2 regions of the Vibrio sp. 378 genome follow, and region 1 is predicted to be linked to the other one. Evidence: predicted binding sites of a transcription regulator. Region 1 holds the regulator's gene; the other holds the start of a gene.

Region 1 (7,534 bases):
GTCACCGTAAACAATTTCTTGAATATCGAGGATCTGAGTTTGCAGTTCATCACTGGCGGCTTGCAGCGTATCTTGAAGTTCACGCAACGTGCTTGATGTTTCTGACAGAAGTGCTTCACAGTTGTTGATCGCTTCACGCCAGTCTTTGTTAAGCAGGTCAGCAATCTGTTGTTTCACTGACTGTTGCTGCTCATCCATAACACGTTGGTTGAGGTCAATTTGATCGAAAATTTCGCCTACAGAATATTTTAAAACACCGTATACGTTTTTCTTCCAGTGACCCGGTGTGCCACCTTTTTGTGCTGCCTCAATCGCTTTCGCCATTTCATCCGCTACCATGGATAGCTGGATAGATAGACGCAGTTTTGAGAACTCACGATGACGCACGTAGTAGTCGGTTATTCCTATCGCTAATGGCGACAAGCGGTAAATGCTCGCTCCGTCAGTAATCTCACTGACAAAACGGCTCATAAGACGCTGCTTAACCATCTCGTTGATCGCATTGTTCGCACGAAAAGCGGAGGCTTCGCCGGTCTCATCAAATAGTCGAGTGACGATGGCAAATGCATCATGCAGTTCACCTTCACCCAGTTCTTCATCGAACCTTTCATTACTCAGTACGGCAATGGCTATCAAAAATGCCAATCGCTCTGTGGTCAGGTTCAACGAGAAATCGTGCTGCTTAACCCAGCCAACCAGCTCATCGATTGGTTGCTCTGCAGCATTGAGAGTCATCTCACTCATTGTTATTCCTGTTTATCGTTCTTCTTAGCCCACACGTGTATGTAGCGGCCTAATGAGAGGTATGGCTCTTGTCGACAAAGTTGTTTTTCTAGCGCCAACACATCTTCAAACTCGTAATCGCCCATGTATTGCATATTGCCTATGTAATCACTGAAGGAACGAATACCAGATTTGCCACAAATACTAAAACCAGAATCTTCTATCCATTGATAGACCTCTTCGGGTTTTAGGCCTTTCTGTGGCTGTAGTTTAAATCTTTTCCGGTGAGGCATGCCGTCTAAAATATGAGGAATGTTGCCACAAACCACATTTTTATAGACTAAACCGTGGTGGTTGTAGAACATGACTGATGCGATGCCTCCCGGTTTTACTTGCTCTAGAACTGTTTCAAGTGCGGCCTTAGGATCAACCAGCCACTCCATCACAGCGTGGAACATAACCAGATCGACCTGTACATCCATATGTTCACCGATGGATTGGACAGGCGAATGAATCAGGCGATACTGCTCAAGCAAACCGTTTTTTTCAATATCCTGCTTAGCCAACTGCAGCATTTCCGAAGATAGATCACATAAAGCGATTCGATGTCCGAGCTTAGCAAGCTTTTGCGACATTTGTGCCAAACCACCACCAGCGTCTAACACTTCTAGGGGTTGCTGGTCAGCATCTAATTCACTTAGAATCTGTAGAAAATCTTCCCACACAATGATTTGGCGGATCTCCCCTTTATCGGAGCCGTAAATATTTTTTGCAAATTTGTGGGCGATATCGTCGAAATTGCGGTCTTCTGTCACTTCTGCTGAGTTATCATAACGGATTGTGCCGCTATTCTGGCACAAGGAAAGCAGGAATAAAGAGGGATACCCTCATTTTTATTATCAATTGATGTTTTTTCGGACTATTTATGTATGTTTGAGCTGAAAAAAGTAGTGTCAGCCATGCTTATGCCCCTTCCGGCATTGCTGCTGATAGGCTTGTTGGGTCTTGCTCTCATTAGTTTTACTACAAAACGTAAAACTGGCTGCTTCGTTGTTCTATTCTCTTTTGTTGGCATTTTTCTTGTTGCCTTCCAACCTGTTTCAACCAAGCTTCTTATGCCGTTAGAGCGAGAGCATAAAGCCTTTTTGCCAGTTTCTGGCACCATCGACTACGTGATGGTTTTAGGGAATGGTCATGTTATCGATGACGAAATTCCACCCACCTCGCAGTTAAGCCGTGCAGCATTAATGCGCTTAACTGAGGGCATTCGTATTTTAAGAATGTATCCAGGCGCGAAATTAATCTTATCCGGCTATGCTGGCGGTTCTGAAATTAGCCACGCGCGAATGATGGCGAACGTTGCCCTTGCGTTGGGAGTCGCGAAATCCGATATCATTTTATTAGAAGATGCGAAAGATACGTGGGAAGAGGCGCGTCAAGCGGCTGCATTCGTTCAACAAAAGGAGATTGTGTTAGTCACTTCTGCGAGTCACATGAGCCGTGCATTGTATGAGTTCAACGCAGCAGGCATTAAACCAATCCCAGCCCCGACCAACTTCTTAGCTATTAGCGAGATAAGTCAACCTTGGGATAAATACTCACCTAAAGCGCGTTACTTAGAACAAACAGAGCTTTATTGGCATGAGTACTTGGGCAGTATTTGGCAAAGGTTGCGTGATACTGTCGGCCAAACACCAATGGTTGAAGCAAACTAGTATTATCTTGAAGCCACAAAAAAGGAGAGCCGAAGCTCTCCTTTTCTTTTTACGATTGAGTTATGTTCAAACTAGTCACCAGCAAACATATAGCCTTCGCCGTGCACCGTTACAAAAATCTGTGGGTTCTTAGGATCGAACTCCATTTTTGCGCGCATACGTCGAATAAGAACATCAATGGTGCGGTCATTCGGCGCATCCACTCGATGGCTGATCATGTTCAAAATACGCTCACGACTTAACACCTGGTTAGGGTAAGACGATAATGCCACCAAAAGTTCATACTCTGCTTTAGTTAGTTTTACTGGCTCACCGTTGCGGCTAAGTGCGCGACGTTGAATGTCGAATGTCCACTCCCCAAAGCGCACAATGTGCTCTTCACTGGTTTCATTCGCTTTCGAGCTGCCACTGCGCGCTGCTGAAATACGCCACAGCAAGTTTTTAACGCGAACTAACAGCTCTCTCAGTTCAAAAGGTTTTGTCACATAATCGTCAGCACCCATTTCTAGGCCTACGATTTTATCAATGCTATCCGTGCGTCCTGTTACTAATATGATACCAATATCCGATTGGCTACGTAACTCACGAGTAAGCATCAGGCCGTCTTCACCAGGCAGGTTAATATCCAGCATGATCAGGTCTACATCGCCCGCTTGCAAAACTTCACGCATTTCTGCGCCACTCTCTGCTTCGCTGACTTGGTAGCCCTCATTTTGGAAATATCCCGCAAGCTTACTACGAGTTACAACATCATCTTCTACGACTAATACGTGATAGCTCATTTACACCACTTTTCTGTCTTCTTATTATCCAAGACGTATTCTATTCATAACTAGTAACATTTCTAGTCATAGATACATTAAAACGCAAGATTTAGCGTTTTTATTGATTCAAAACAAGCTTGCCCATTGCTATTAATAAGCGGTCATTTTTGACCATAAAACATAACAATTATAGTTACTGCTATTCATTTTAATTGATTACACTTAGGGGATATCCCTAATTGACTTTGTGATGCATGACTTGAAGCATCATTCAGGAGCCCAAAATGCAAGAAGTGAAAGCTTTTAATGAAAAACGCGCTGAAATTTACTGGTGGTTTTCGAGCTTGTTCGCAAAAGAACTAACAGAGAAAGAATTGGAAGCCTATCACAGTGTTGAAATTCGCAGTTTTCTCGCAGGTTTAGGTGAAAATGAGTCGCTAAAACCAGCCGTTGATAGCCTAGTTGATGCATTGAATCGGTTACAAGATCGTGAAGATGCACAACTAGAGCTTGCAGCTGACTTTTGTGAACTGTTTTTGAAGACAGAAAAATACGGCGCTCTTCCTTACGCATCCATGTACATTGGTGAATCAGGTTTACTGAATGACAAGCCAGCTGAGGAAATGGAAAAGTTGATGGCTGAATTTGGCGTTCAAGTAGACGAAAACCTAAAGGAACCTGCGGATCACTTAGCCGTTGAGCTCGACTTTCTCGGGAACATGATTATCCGCTCAAACGAGCTTGAACAAGAAAAACACATGGAAGAAGCCTTCGTTAAACAAAACGACTTTATCCAGCAACAATTGATGTCTTGGTTACCTCAGTTTTCAGACAAATGTAAAAAATTCGATGAATTTGGATTTTACTCAAGTGTCGCGAAACTATTAGTTGCATTTTGTAAACTAGACAGCGCCTACCTTCTTGGTGAATAATTGCCGCCTATTTTTAGGGAGCCTGCCTATCGGGCTTCCTGTGTGCCTGAAAGTGACCGATTGTAAGTAACTTGGGTATAATATTCGTTTGCCTTAACTTAGCGCAAAGACGCTTGGTTATTTAGCAGTCAAAATGTGACTTCAAATACACAAATCTCTTGCTGAAAACATTGCTAGTCAGTCCACATAGGGCTAAAATGTGAGCGCAAACGATTAAATATGATTTATATGTAAACCGCTGAAATATAGCGGTTTTTGTGTTTTCTTAACAGGTTGATGGCAATTTCTCATCAGATAGAAAAAGATAAAATTCATCGACCGATGCTGCTACGCACCCTTTTGTCGCACTTGGATCAACCGCTGCCGAGACACTTAGCGCCAATTTTAGATTGCTAGGTGTGAAACCATTAGAGCATCAGGTACATCCAATACGACATATTTCAGTAGCTCGATACAGGACACCATTTATGGCCACGATAAAAGACGTTGCTCGCTTAGCCGGCGTTTCCACTACGACAGTTTCGCACGTTATCAATAAAACGCGTTTCGTTGCAGAAGCAACGCAAGAAAAAGTAATGAAAGCCGTTGACGAGCTGAATTACGCGCCAAGTGCCGTTGCACGCAGCCTAAAATGCAACTCAACTCGTACGATTGGCATGTTAGTAACTCAATCAACTAACCTATTTTTCTCAGAAGTGATTGATGGCGTTGAGAGCTACTGTTACCGCCAAGGCTATACTCTGATTTTATGTAACACAGGCGGGATTTACGAAAAACAACGCGATTACATTCGTATGCTGGCTGAAAAGCGCGTTGATGGCATCCTAGTGATGTGTTCTGACTTAACCGAAGAACTAAAAGAGATGCTTGACCGTCATGCGGACATTCCTAAAGTGGTCATGGATTGGGGCCCAGAGAGCTCACAAGCAGACAAGATCATGGATAACTCAGAAGAAGGTGGCTACATTGCAACCAAACATCTGATTGACAATGGTCATACGGATATCGCTTGTCTAAGCGGTCATTTTGAAAAGCTTGCTTGCCAAGAGCGCATTGCAGGTTTCCGTCGCGCAATGAGCGAAGCGAACCTAGCTGTAAATGAAGACTGGATCCTTGAAGGTAACTTTGAATGTGATACGGCCGTATTAGTTGCAGATAAAATTACCGCAATGGACAAGCGCCCGACGGCGGTATTCTGTTTTAACGACACAATGGCTCTAGGCCTAATGAGCCGCTTGCAACAAAACGGGATCAAAATTCCTGAAGATATTTCAGTGATCGGCTACGACAACATCGAGCTTGCGGAATACTTCTCTCCACCGCTAACGACTATCCACCAACCTAAACGTCGTGTTGGTAAAAATGCATTCGAAATTCTACTTGAGCGTATCAAAGATAAAGAACACGAAAAACGAATTTTCGAAATGCAACCTGAGCTTGTAATTCGAAATACTGTGAAAAAAATGAACTAAATTTCACTGTATTTAACCGTGTTAAATAAGCGCTCTACAGGGGCGCTTATTTTTTTGGAAAAATTAAGCATTCTCTAATACTTCACACCACTCTAATAACAATTGACTAACGTTAACTCCCTGTTTTATATAAATGTAATATATATTAAGAACTCCTTTTCAAAGGCCAATTTGCACCTTTCCATATGCAAAATAGAGCATTCAATCTATCATTTTTATTGAACCGAAATCACACTTTTAACGCTAAACCGTGATGTTAATTCAATATAAGAAGTATGCTCATTGTGTCACGCACAGGGCAAACCATTCGAAAGAGTGGGACGCAAAGCCTCCGGCCTGAACCATATTACGATATGGAAGGTAGCGGGGTTACCGATGGCAAGTGTGTAAGCAATGACTTTACTCTGTAATGACATTGTTTTTACGCATGTTTGCTACTCTCTCGGACCTGACTTTTGGTGGCGTAATATTAATTACACCGAGATAACAAAACATGGATAAACCGATACTCAAAGACTCTATGAAGCTATTTGAGGCACTTGGTAATATCAAGTCGCGCTCAATGTTTGGTGGCTTCGGACTATTCGCTGATGAAACAATGTTTGCACTAGTGGTAAACAATCAGCTTCATATCAGAGCAGACCAAAAAACTTCATCTGACTTCGAGAAACAAGGGCTAAAGCCTTACGTTTATAAAAAACGTGGCTTCCCAGTCGTTACAAAGTACTACGCTATTTCCAGCGATTTATGGGAATCAAGCGAACGCTTAATCGAAGTAGCGAATCAATCATTGAAAAAGGCAAAGCTTGAGAAAGAACAGCAAGCAAGTACAAAGCCTAACCGTTTGAAAGATTTGCCTAACTTACGACTGGCTACCGAGCGCATGCTAAAAAAAGCCGGCATCGAATCCGTAGAGAAGCTTGAAGAGGAAGGTGCGCTTAACGCCTATAAAGCGATAAGAGATACGCACTCTGCAACCGTCAACATTGAGTTGCTATGGGCACTAGAAGGTGCTATCAACGGCACTCATTGGAGTGTGGTACCTCAAGCTCGCCGAGATGAGTTGATGAACGGCCTCCAATAAAAGTCGACCTAAAAACTATCTTGTAAAACCGCAGTCTAATCTGCGGTTTTTTTGTGAAATTTTTTCGGTTTTCCTACTGTCTTATTACATATATCCCAAATTGGAATCAAAATTATGAATAAGAAACTGATATTAGGTCTCATCCTACTAGCGGCTATCGTCTTTTTAGGTATTAACTTTGGCCAGTATTTAACCTTAGAGAATGCAAAAGCCCAACAAGAAGCACTAACTACATACCTCGATCAGAATTTTGTATTCTCGGCTGCGATTTACTTTTTTACCTACATTGCAATTACCGCTTTTTCTATCCCAGGAGCGGCAGTAGTCACCTTACTTGGTGCAGCCTTATTTGGTTTTTGGACAAGCTTGCTACTGGTTTCTTTCGCTAGCACTATGGGGGCAACACTGGCCTTCTTGAGCAGCCGATACTTATTGCGTGACTGGGTACAAAACAAATTCGGAAATAAACTCAACGCAATTAATCAAGGTGTCGAAAAAGACGGAGCTTTTTATCTATTTTCCTTGCGCCTAATCCCTGTATTCCCTTTCTTTCTAATCAACTTACTGATGGGCTTAACACCGATGTCTGTAGGTCGATTTTATCTCACTAGCCAAATAGGTATGCTGCCAGGCACAGCCGTATATCTGAATGCAGGTACTCAATTAGCAACAATTGAAAGCCTATCGGGCATTGTTTCACCCGCAGTATTAGCGTCTTTTGCGCTATTGGGACTATTTCCAATCATCACTAAATGGGTTATGAATAAAGTAAGGCCGACACCAAGTCAGCAAAACTCGTAATTGGTGAAGTGGGTATTTTGATGAAAATATTTATCGCTAAAAA
Region 2 (7,534 bases), on a different contig from region 1:
CACACGCTGGGTTATCACGTAGGCTTTGCATCTTATGCGTTGTTTCAGCCCAGATAACGCGTAGTTCGGTACGTGAACGTTCAAGCACAACTGCATCACCAGAAGTGATAACAAAGTCGTCTGAAGCTTCAACAGAACCAATCACATGTGAGCATGCCTCTAAGCCGTTTGCCGCCAGAGTAGATAGAACTGAATCTAGATCATCATTCTTAACTTGAACAACCGCACCTAGCTCTTCGTTAAATAGAACGGCTAGCGCATCATCACCCAGCTCTGCGATGTTCGCTTTTACGCCACAGTGGCCCGCGAATGCCATCTCAGCCAGTGTAACAAACAGACCGCCGTCGCCTTTATCGTGGTAAGCCACTAGCTTGTCATCACGTACTAACGCTTGCATTGCATCAAAGAAGCCTTTTAGCTGCTCTGCATTATCTACGTCAGCAGGTTTGTCACCCAGCTGTTTGTATACTTGTGCCAATGCTGTCGCACCTAAGCGGTTTTTGCCGTTACCCAAGTCAACAAGAACTAGAGAAGTATTTCCTTTGTCAGTGCGTAGTTGTGGAGTCACGGTCTTACGTACGTCTTCCACACGACCAAATGCCGTGATAACTAGCGACAGTGGAGATGTGACTTCTTTGCTCTCGCCGTTTTCTTCCCACTTGGTTTTCATCGACATGGAGTCTTTACCAACTGGGATAGTCAAACCTAACGCAGGACACAATTCTTCACCAACCGCTTTCACTGCTTCGTAAAGACCCGCATCTTCACCTGGGTGACCCGCTGGAGACATCCAGTTCGCAGACAGTTTAATGTGTTTAATATCACCGATGTCTGTTGCCGCAATGTTCGTTAGTGACTCACCAACGGCTAGGCGAGCCGATGCTCCAAAGTCTAGTAATGCCACTGGCGTGCGCTCACCCATCGACATTGCTTCGCCATGGTAAGTGTCGTAGCTTGCCGCTGTTACTGCGCAGTTTGCTACTGGTACCTGCCAAGGACCAACCATTTGATCACGAGCAACCAGACCCGTTACTGTTCGGTCACCGATAGTAATTAGGAATGTTTTTTCTGCAACAGCAGGAAGACGAAGTACGCGATCCACCGCTTCATTAAGCTCAATACCATCACGAACAATGGCAGGGCTTTCCACTTTTAGTGTGGTTGCGTCACGGTGCATCTTCGGTGGCTTACCAAGCAGGATATCCATTGGCATATCGATTGGCGTATTGTCGAAGTTAGAATCTTCTAACGTTAGATGACGCTCTTCTGTCGCCACACCCACCACTGCATACGGTGCGCGTTCACGCTTACAGATGGCGTCGAATGCTTCCATGTTTTCTGGCGCTACCGCTAGAACGTAACGTTCCTGTGATTCGTTACACCAGATTTCCAGTGGGCTCATGCCCGGCTCATCGTTTGGTACATCGCGTAATTGGAACTTACCGCCACGCTCACCGTCGTCGACAAGTTCAGGCAATGCGTTAGAGATACCGCCTGCACCCACATCGTGGATAAATGCGATTGGGTTGTCGTCGCCTAACTGCCAACAACGGTCGATAACTTCCTGACAGCGACGTTCCATCTCTGGGTTTTCACGCTGTACCGAAGCGAAGTCCAGATCTTCTGCTGACTGACCAGATGCCATGGAAGATGCCGCACCACCACCAAGACCGATGTTCATTGCCGGACCACCAAGTACGATTAGGCTCGCACCTACAGGGATCTCTTTCTTCTGTACGTGTTCATCGCGGATGTTACCCATACCACCAGCAATCATGATTGGTTTGTGGTAACCACGAATTTCTTCACCCGCATGAGAAGTGACTTTTTCTTCGTAAGTACGGAAGTAACCCAATAGATTTGGACGACCAAATTCGTTGTTGAATGCCGCGCCGCCAAGAGGGCCTTCAAGCATGATGTCTAACGCATTCACAATACGACCCGGCTTGCCGAAGTCGGTTTCCCATGGCTGTTCAAAACCAGGAATACGTAAGTTAGAGGTTGTAAAACCAACCAGACCCGCTTTTGGCTTACCGCCGATACCCGTCGCGCCTTCGTCACGAATTTCACCGCCTGAGCCAGTCGATGCGCCCGGCCACGGAGAGATTGCCGTTGGGTGGTTGTGCGTTTCTACCTTCATCAAGATGTGCGTATCTTCATGGTGGTACGTGTATTGACGAGATTTAGGGTCAGGGAAGAAACGCCCCGCTTTAGAACCTGTCATAACGGCTGCGTTGTCTTTGTATGCAGACAGCACATAGTCAGGTGTCGTTTCAAAAGTGTTTTTGATCATTTTGAACAAAGACTTAGGTTGATCTACCCCGTCGATAGTCCAATCTGCGTTAAAAATTTTGTGGCGACAATGCTCTGAGTTCGCCTGAGCAAACATCATCAATTCAATGTCGTTTGGGTTACGCCCAAGCTTAGTAAAGTTCTCTACCAAGTAATCAATTTCATCTTCTGCGAGTGCCAAGCCAAGGGAAACGTTTGCCTCTTCAAGCGCAAGACGACCGCCAGCTAAGATATCAACATGTGCGACAGGCTTAGGCTCTGCAACAGTAAATAATGCTGATGCGGCTTCAAATTCTGTGAATACTGTTTCCATCATGCGGTCGTGAATTAACGCTTTAACAGCGTCAGCTTGAGCTTCTGATAGAACAACTGAAGATTCGACATAATAAGCCGTACCACGCTCTAGACGTTTCACTTTATCCAGACCACAGTTAACAGCGATATCGGTAGATTTAGAAGACCAAGGCGAGATAGTGCCAGGACGAGGCGTGACAAGAAGTAGAAGACCTTCAGGCTCATGCTCTTCGATGGTTGGGCCGTAAGTTAGTAACTTTTCAAGTTTTTCTAACTCTTGGTCATCAAGGTCTGACTTTAGATCGGCAAAGTGCATAAACTCGGCATAAATGCTAGTTACAGGCAGATCTTGTTCACGACAAAGTTCCAGTAGTTTATTAACACGAAACTCAGAAAGAGCTGGGGAGCCACGCAAAATTCTCATGTGCTTAGGTCTCTTATGCAATTGATTAAGGTGATATTGGAATAAATTCAGACACTTAAAATAAGCCCTGTCGAACCTATGCCGATTCCACCTCGTCATTGCGAGCGCATTATATAGTAATTGTTTTTGTGATGTAACACCAAAAGCAACCGTTTGCGTCATTTTTTTTGTCAAATTTGAATTACAACTAAAATGTCGATAAAACACACAATGTCACGTTATAAGTGTGTGATTCACTTTGCCCCATGAGCTCGCTTTGATATAAAGGCAAATAGAAATTTTCCAAGATGTACCTATTAATGCAAATAAGTCACTTCAACCGGCTCAAGCGCAGTGCTCTAATTTTAGTTTCTGTTCTTTTACTCTCTGCTTGCCAGATTGAGTCGGAGCCCAAAAGTGAATTTGAAAAAATTCAAGAACGTGGTGTGCTTCGTGTTGGCACGCTAAACAATCAGCTTTCCTACTACATAGGTCCCGATGGTCCCGCAGGGTTGGATTACGAATTGGCGCGTCAGTTTGCGGAGCAGCTCGGCGTCAAACTCGAGATTAAACCAGCCTTTCGCCAAGCTGAGCTTTTTCCTGCTCTTAAGAAAGGAGATATCGATATCATCGCTACGGGTTTAAATCAAACGTCACAAGCAGTCAAACGATTTAGACCAGGCCCTGCCTATTATTATGTAAGCCAACAAGTGGTATATAAAAAAGGGCAACTTCGACCACGTGATATCGAACAACTCATTGAATACCAAGCCTCGAAAGACGACGAGTCCGACGAAGATACAAATGCAGGCGCTCAAACATTAAAGATCGTTGAACAATCGCAATATGTTCCGACCCTAACAGCGTTAAAGAAGCAGTATCCAGAACTTCAGTTTGAAATTGTTGGTGATGCTGACACGAGAGACTTACTCAAATACGTATCGACGGGTGAGTTACGTTTTACTGTGACTGATTCGGTGGAACTTTCCCTTGCTCAACGCCTTTACCCCGATCTTGCGCTCGCGTTCGAACTTACAGAAGATCAACCAGTATCTTGGTTTACTCGACGTTCTGAAGACGAAAGTTTGTATGCGATGCTGATAGAGTTTTTCGGTAACATCAAACAATCAGGAGAACTGTCCACCCTCGAAGAAAAGTACATTGGTCATATTGAAGCATTTGACTACGTTGATACTCGCGCATTCATTCGAGCTCTGGATGACAAATTGCCTAAATGGGCACCTTTATTCCAAAAATACAGCGAAGAGTTCGACTGGCGCTTAATTGCAGCATTGGCTTATCAAGAGTCACACTGGAAACCAACAGCAAAATCGCCAACAGGTGTTAGGGGGATGATGATGCTGACTCTGCCAACAGCGAAAAGCGTCGGGGTAACAAACCGTTTAGACCCTGAGCAATCTGTTCGTGGTGGTGTCGAGTACTTACGTCGTATTGTAAGTCGCGTGCCTGATAGCATTAACGAGCATGAAAAAATATGGTTTGCGTTAGCTTCATACAATATTGGTTACGGCCACATGATGGACGCACGACGACTCACCAAAGCACAAGGTGGCGATCCGAACGCTTGGGCCGATGTAAAAGACAGGCTGCCTTTACTTCGTCAGAAGCGCTATTACAGCCAAACTCGCTATGGGTACGCCAGAGGCGATGAAGCGCGTAATTACGTAGAAAATATTCGACGTTACTACCAATCCATCATTGGTCATGTCAGCCAACAGCCAGCGATTGATGAGAATAGCGATGACTTGCAAGTGATTCCGCCGCTCAACCCCGACATTTTGATATCGGGCGCAGTAGAGACCGTCGTAGAACAAGTCTCTGGCGCTTCTGACGTCACGGTTGAAGAAGACACCGAACAAGAAAGCATTGAAGAATAAACCCGCGGTAAACTAAAAAATGACGAGCCTATGAAGCTCGTCATTTTTGTTGAGTCCTAACGAAAACTTATCTAGACTCCAATATTCTGAGTGACACCAACCACACTCAACCATTCCTTTGGTTGGTCGCCTTTTCTTCATCGTTAGTAAAACTGATTGCTTTGTAACAGATTACTTGACAACCACATGGTTTAGCTCACTTGATGAAGCGGCGCTTTCGGCTACACTCTGCCGAAATAACGTCACTCCTATTATTAAGCATCGTATTGAAATTGTTTGCTGGCTCTGTGCAATGCAGAAGTCAAATGAAGAACGTTTAAACCATACAATGTTTAGTGCGATTATCGAGCCTATTGCCAAGCATCGATGAGCCGCACTTTACTGGTAAAAGTCTTGTCTGCAGGAGGTTTTGAATATGAGAAGACGTAGAGTGCAGTCAAAGCGTTTAAATAACACAGTAGCTGCTATCCGACGTAAACGTAAACTGACATGTATGAAAAAGAAAGTAAGTTCACGTAATCGTGTTTTTGTACATTTAGTCAATCACTAGTGCGTCCAAGCAAACATCTACCACGTTGTAGGTGTTTGCTAGCCCTCACTACTCCTACTACCTTGTTCGCTCTCTCCATTTTCTAATGCTTTTTGTGCTTGCTTCTTCGCTTTAATTTCCTTTCGGCGGCGCTTAAAAAACGCTTGTAGCTGAGTGCGGCACTCATCTTCTAGCAGCCCCTTTTCAACTAAGGCGTAATGGTAAGCGGCTTGACTTTCAAACAAATTAAGCACTGTTCCTGCTGCTCCAGCTTTTAAATCTGGCGCTCCAAAAACAACCCGCTTAACGCGGCTATGCAATAAGGCTCCGGCACACATTGGGCATGGCTCAAGTGTTACATATAACGTCGTATCCAGAAGGCGGTAATTTTCTAGCTTTTGGCCTGCTTTACGCAGCGTTTGGATCTCAGCATGTGCGGTAGCGTCATTAGTACCAATAGAGCGATTCCACCCCTCAGCGATAATTTCACCATCTTTGACAAGCACTGCGCCAACAGGTACTTCCCCCTCAGCTTCTGCTTGCTCAGCAAGCTCCATCGCTCTGCGCATAAACAATTCATCTTGAGGGGAAAACGGATGGTTAGACAAAGGAGGCTCCAAAGAAACAAAAAACGATTGAAGTCAGGAATTTTATCACCAACTTCGGTTTCACTACAGCAACACATCACGGGACAAAGTCTGCAACTCCAAAAAACTAGTTACAAGGCCTATCGATGTTCGTTTTACGAGAACAAAAAAACGCAGATCGAAGACCTGCGCTTTTTGGCTGCCAATTAGCGGCTTTCACACCCTACACGTTTTTACATTGTGTAAGTGTAAGGAGCTTGAATGCCTAGCGGGATACCTACCATCCAATAAGCAACTAGGAAGATAGACCAACCGATCAGCATTGCGATCGAGAATGGCATCATTAGTGACGCAAGCGTACCGATACCAGCCGACTTCACATAACGCTGACAGTAAACCACTACAAGAGGGAAAAATACCATTAGAGGCGAAACGATGTTCGATACAGAGTCCCCCACACGGTAAGCCGCCTGAGACAGCTCAGGCGAGATACCAACCGCCATTAGCATTGGCACTAGGATTGGACCAATTAAAGCCCATTTTGCAGATGCCGAACCAATAAGTAGGTTTACAGACGCGGTTAGAAGTATCATACCGATGATGGTCACTTCACCTGGTAGGTTCATCGCTTTTAAGCCTTCTGCGCCATACAACGCTAGCATCGTACCGATGTTTGACTGAGCAAATGCAGATAGGAACTGAGCACAGAAGAACGACATAACAATGTATGCGCCCATGGTTGACATAGTATCAGCCATCGCTTTGATAATGTCGTTGCTGGTCTTGAACGTTCCAGACACTTTACCGTAAACGTAACCAGGAATGATAAACAGAATAAAGATCAACGGCACGATAGACTTCATTATCGGTGCTGAGAAGGCAGTAATTTCACCTTCAGGCGAGCGAAGTGCTGATGTTTCTGGAATTAACGCTGCAACAAGTAAAGCAATACCCGCCATCATTGCCCAACCTGCATAACGGAATGCTTTTGATTCCAGTTCAGTAAATGAACCTAGGTTTGGCGCGGTTTCCGCATCATCATCAATTGGCATTTTTGATAAACGAGGCTCGATGATTTTCTCTGTCACGTACCAACCAATCCCCACAATAATGATAGAGGATAGGCCAGTGAAGAAGATGTTCGCTAATGGGTTAACCACATATTCAGGATCAAGAACCTGCGCCGCAGTTTGCGTAAAGCCAGCCAATAGCGGATCGATACCTGAAGGGATAAAGTTTGCAGAGAAGCCACCAGATACACCTGCAAATGCTGCCGCAATACCTGCTAAAGGGTGACGACCTGCCGCATGGAAGATAATACCGCCAAGAGGAATAACCAGAACATAGCCTGCATCTGCCGCAGTATGCGATACAATGGCAACCAAAATAAGCATTGGAGTAAGAAGCTTAGCTGGCGTGAAGTTCAGCATCTTCTTAAGACCCGTCGTAATAAAACCCGAAGAATCTGCAACACCCACACCTAGCATTGCGACAAGTACGATACCCAGTGGCGCAAAGCCAGTAAACGTCG

The links. Region 1 encodes PurR, which represses purine synthesis genes. Its sites were predicted from a motif close to TNANGNAAACGTTTNCNTNA; they were not measured.
Region 2: a site for PurR is predicted at 3,152-3,171, ahead of purL (phosphoribosylformylglycinamidine synthase). Genes of this name have one in related genera too.

Annotation. Positions count from the first base shown of each region.
Region 1 covers NZ_JAWOUO010000004.1:94,608-102,141, reverse strand. The annotation lists gene mukF (chromosome partition protein MukF) at 1-744, opposite strand, end outside; gene cmoM (tRNA uridine 5-oxyacetic acid(34) methyltransferase CmoM) at 747-1,538, opposite strand; gene elyC (envelope biogenesis factor ElyC) at 1,653-2,438, shown strand; gene torR (two-component system response regulator TorR) at 2,510-3,220, opposite strand; gene torD (molecular chaperone TorD) at 3,487-4,134, shown strand; gene purR (HTH-type transcriptional repressor PurR) at 4,602-5,606, shown strand; cyclic di-GMP riboswitch class I at 5,894-5,983, shown strand; gene R7Q48_RS09210 (TfoX/Sxy family DNA transformation protein) at 6,100-6,690, shown strand; gene R7Q48_RS09205 (TVP38/TMEM64 family protein) at 6,805-7,491, shown strand; gene R7Q48_RS09200 (DUF2007 domain-containing protein) at 7,512-7,534, shown strand, end outside.
Region 2 covers NZ_JAWOUO010000005.1:294,931-302,464, forward strand. The annotation lists gene purL (phosphoribosylformylglycinamidine synthase) at 1-3,010, opposite strand, end outside; gene mltF (membrane-bound lytic murein transglycosylase MltF) at 3,310-4,887, shown strand; gene tadA (tRNA adenosine(34) deaminase TadA) at 5,476-6,024, opposite strand; gene R7Q48_RS11945 (AbgT family transporter) at 6,237-7,534, opposite strand, start outside.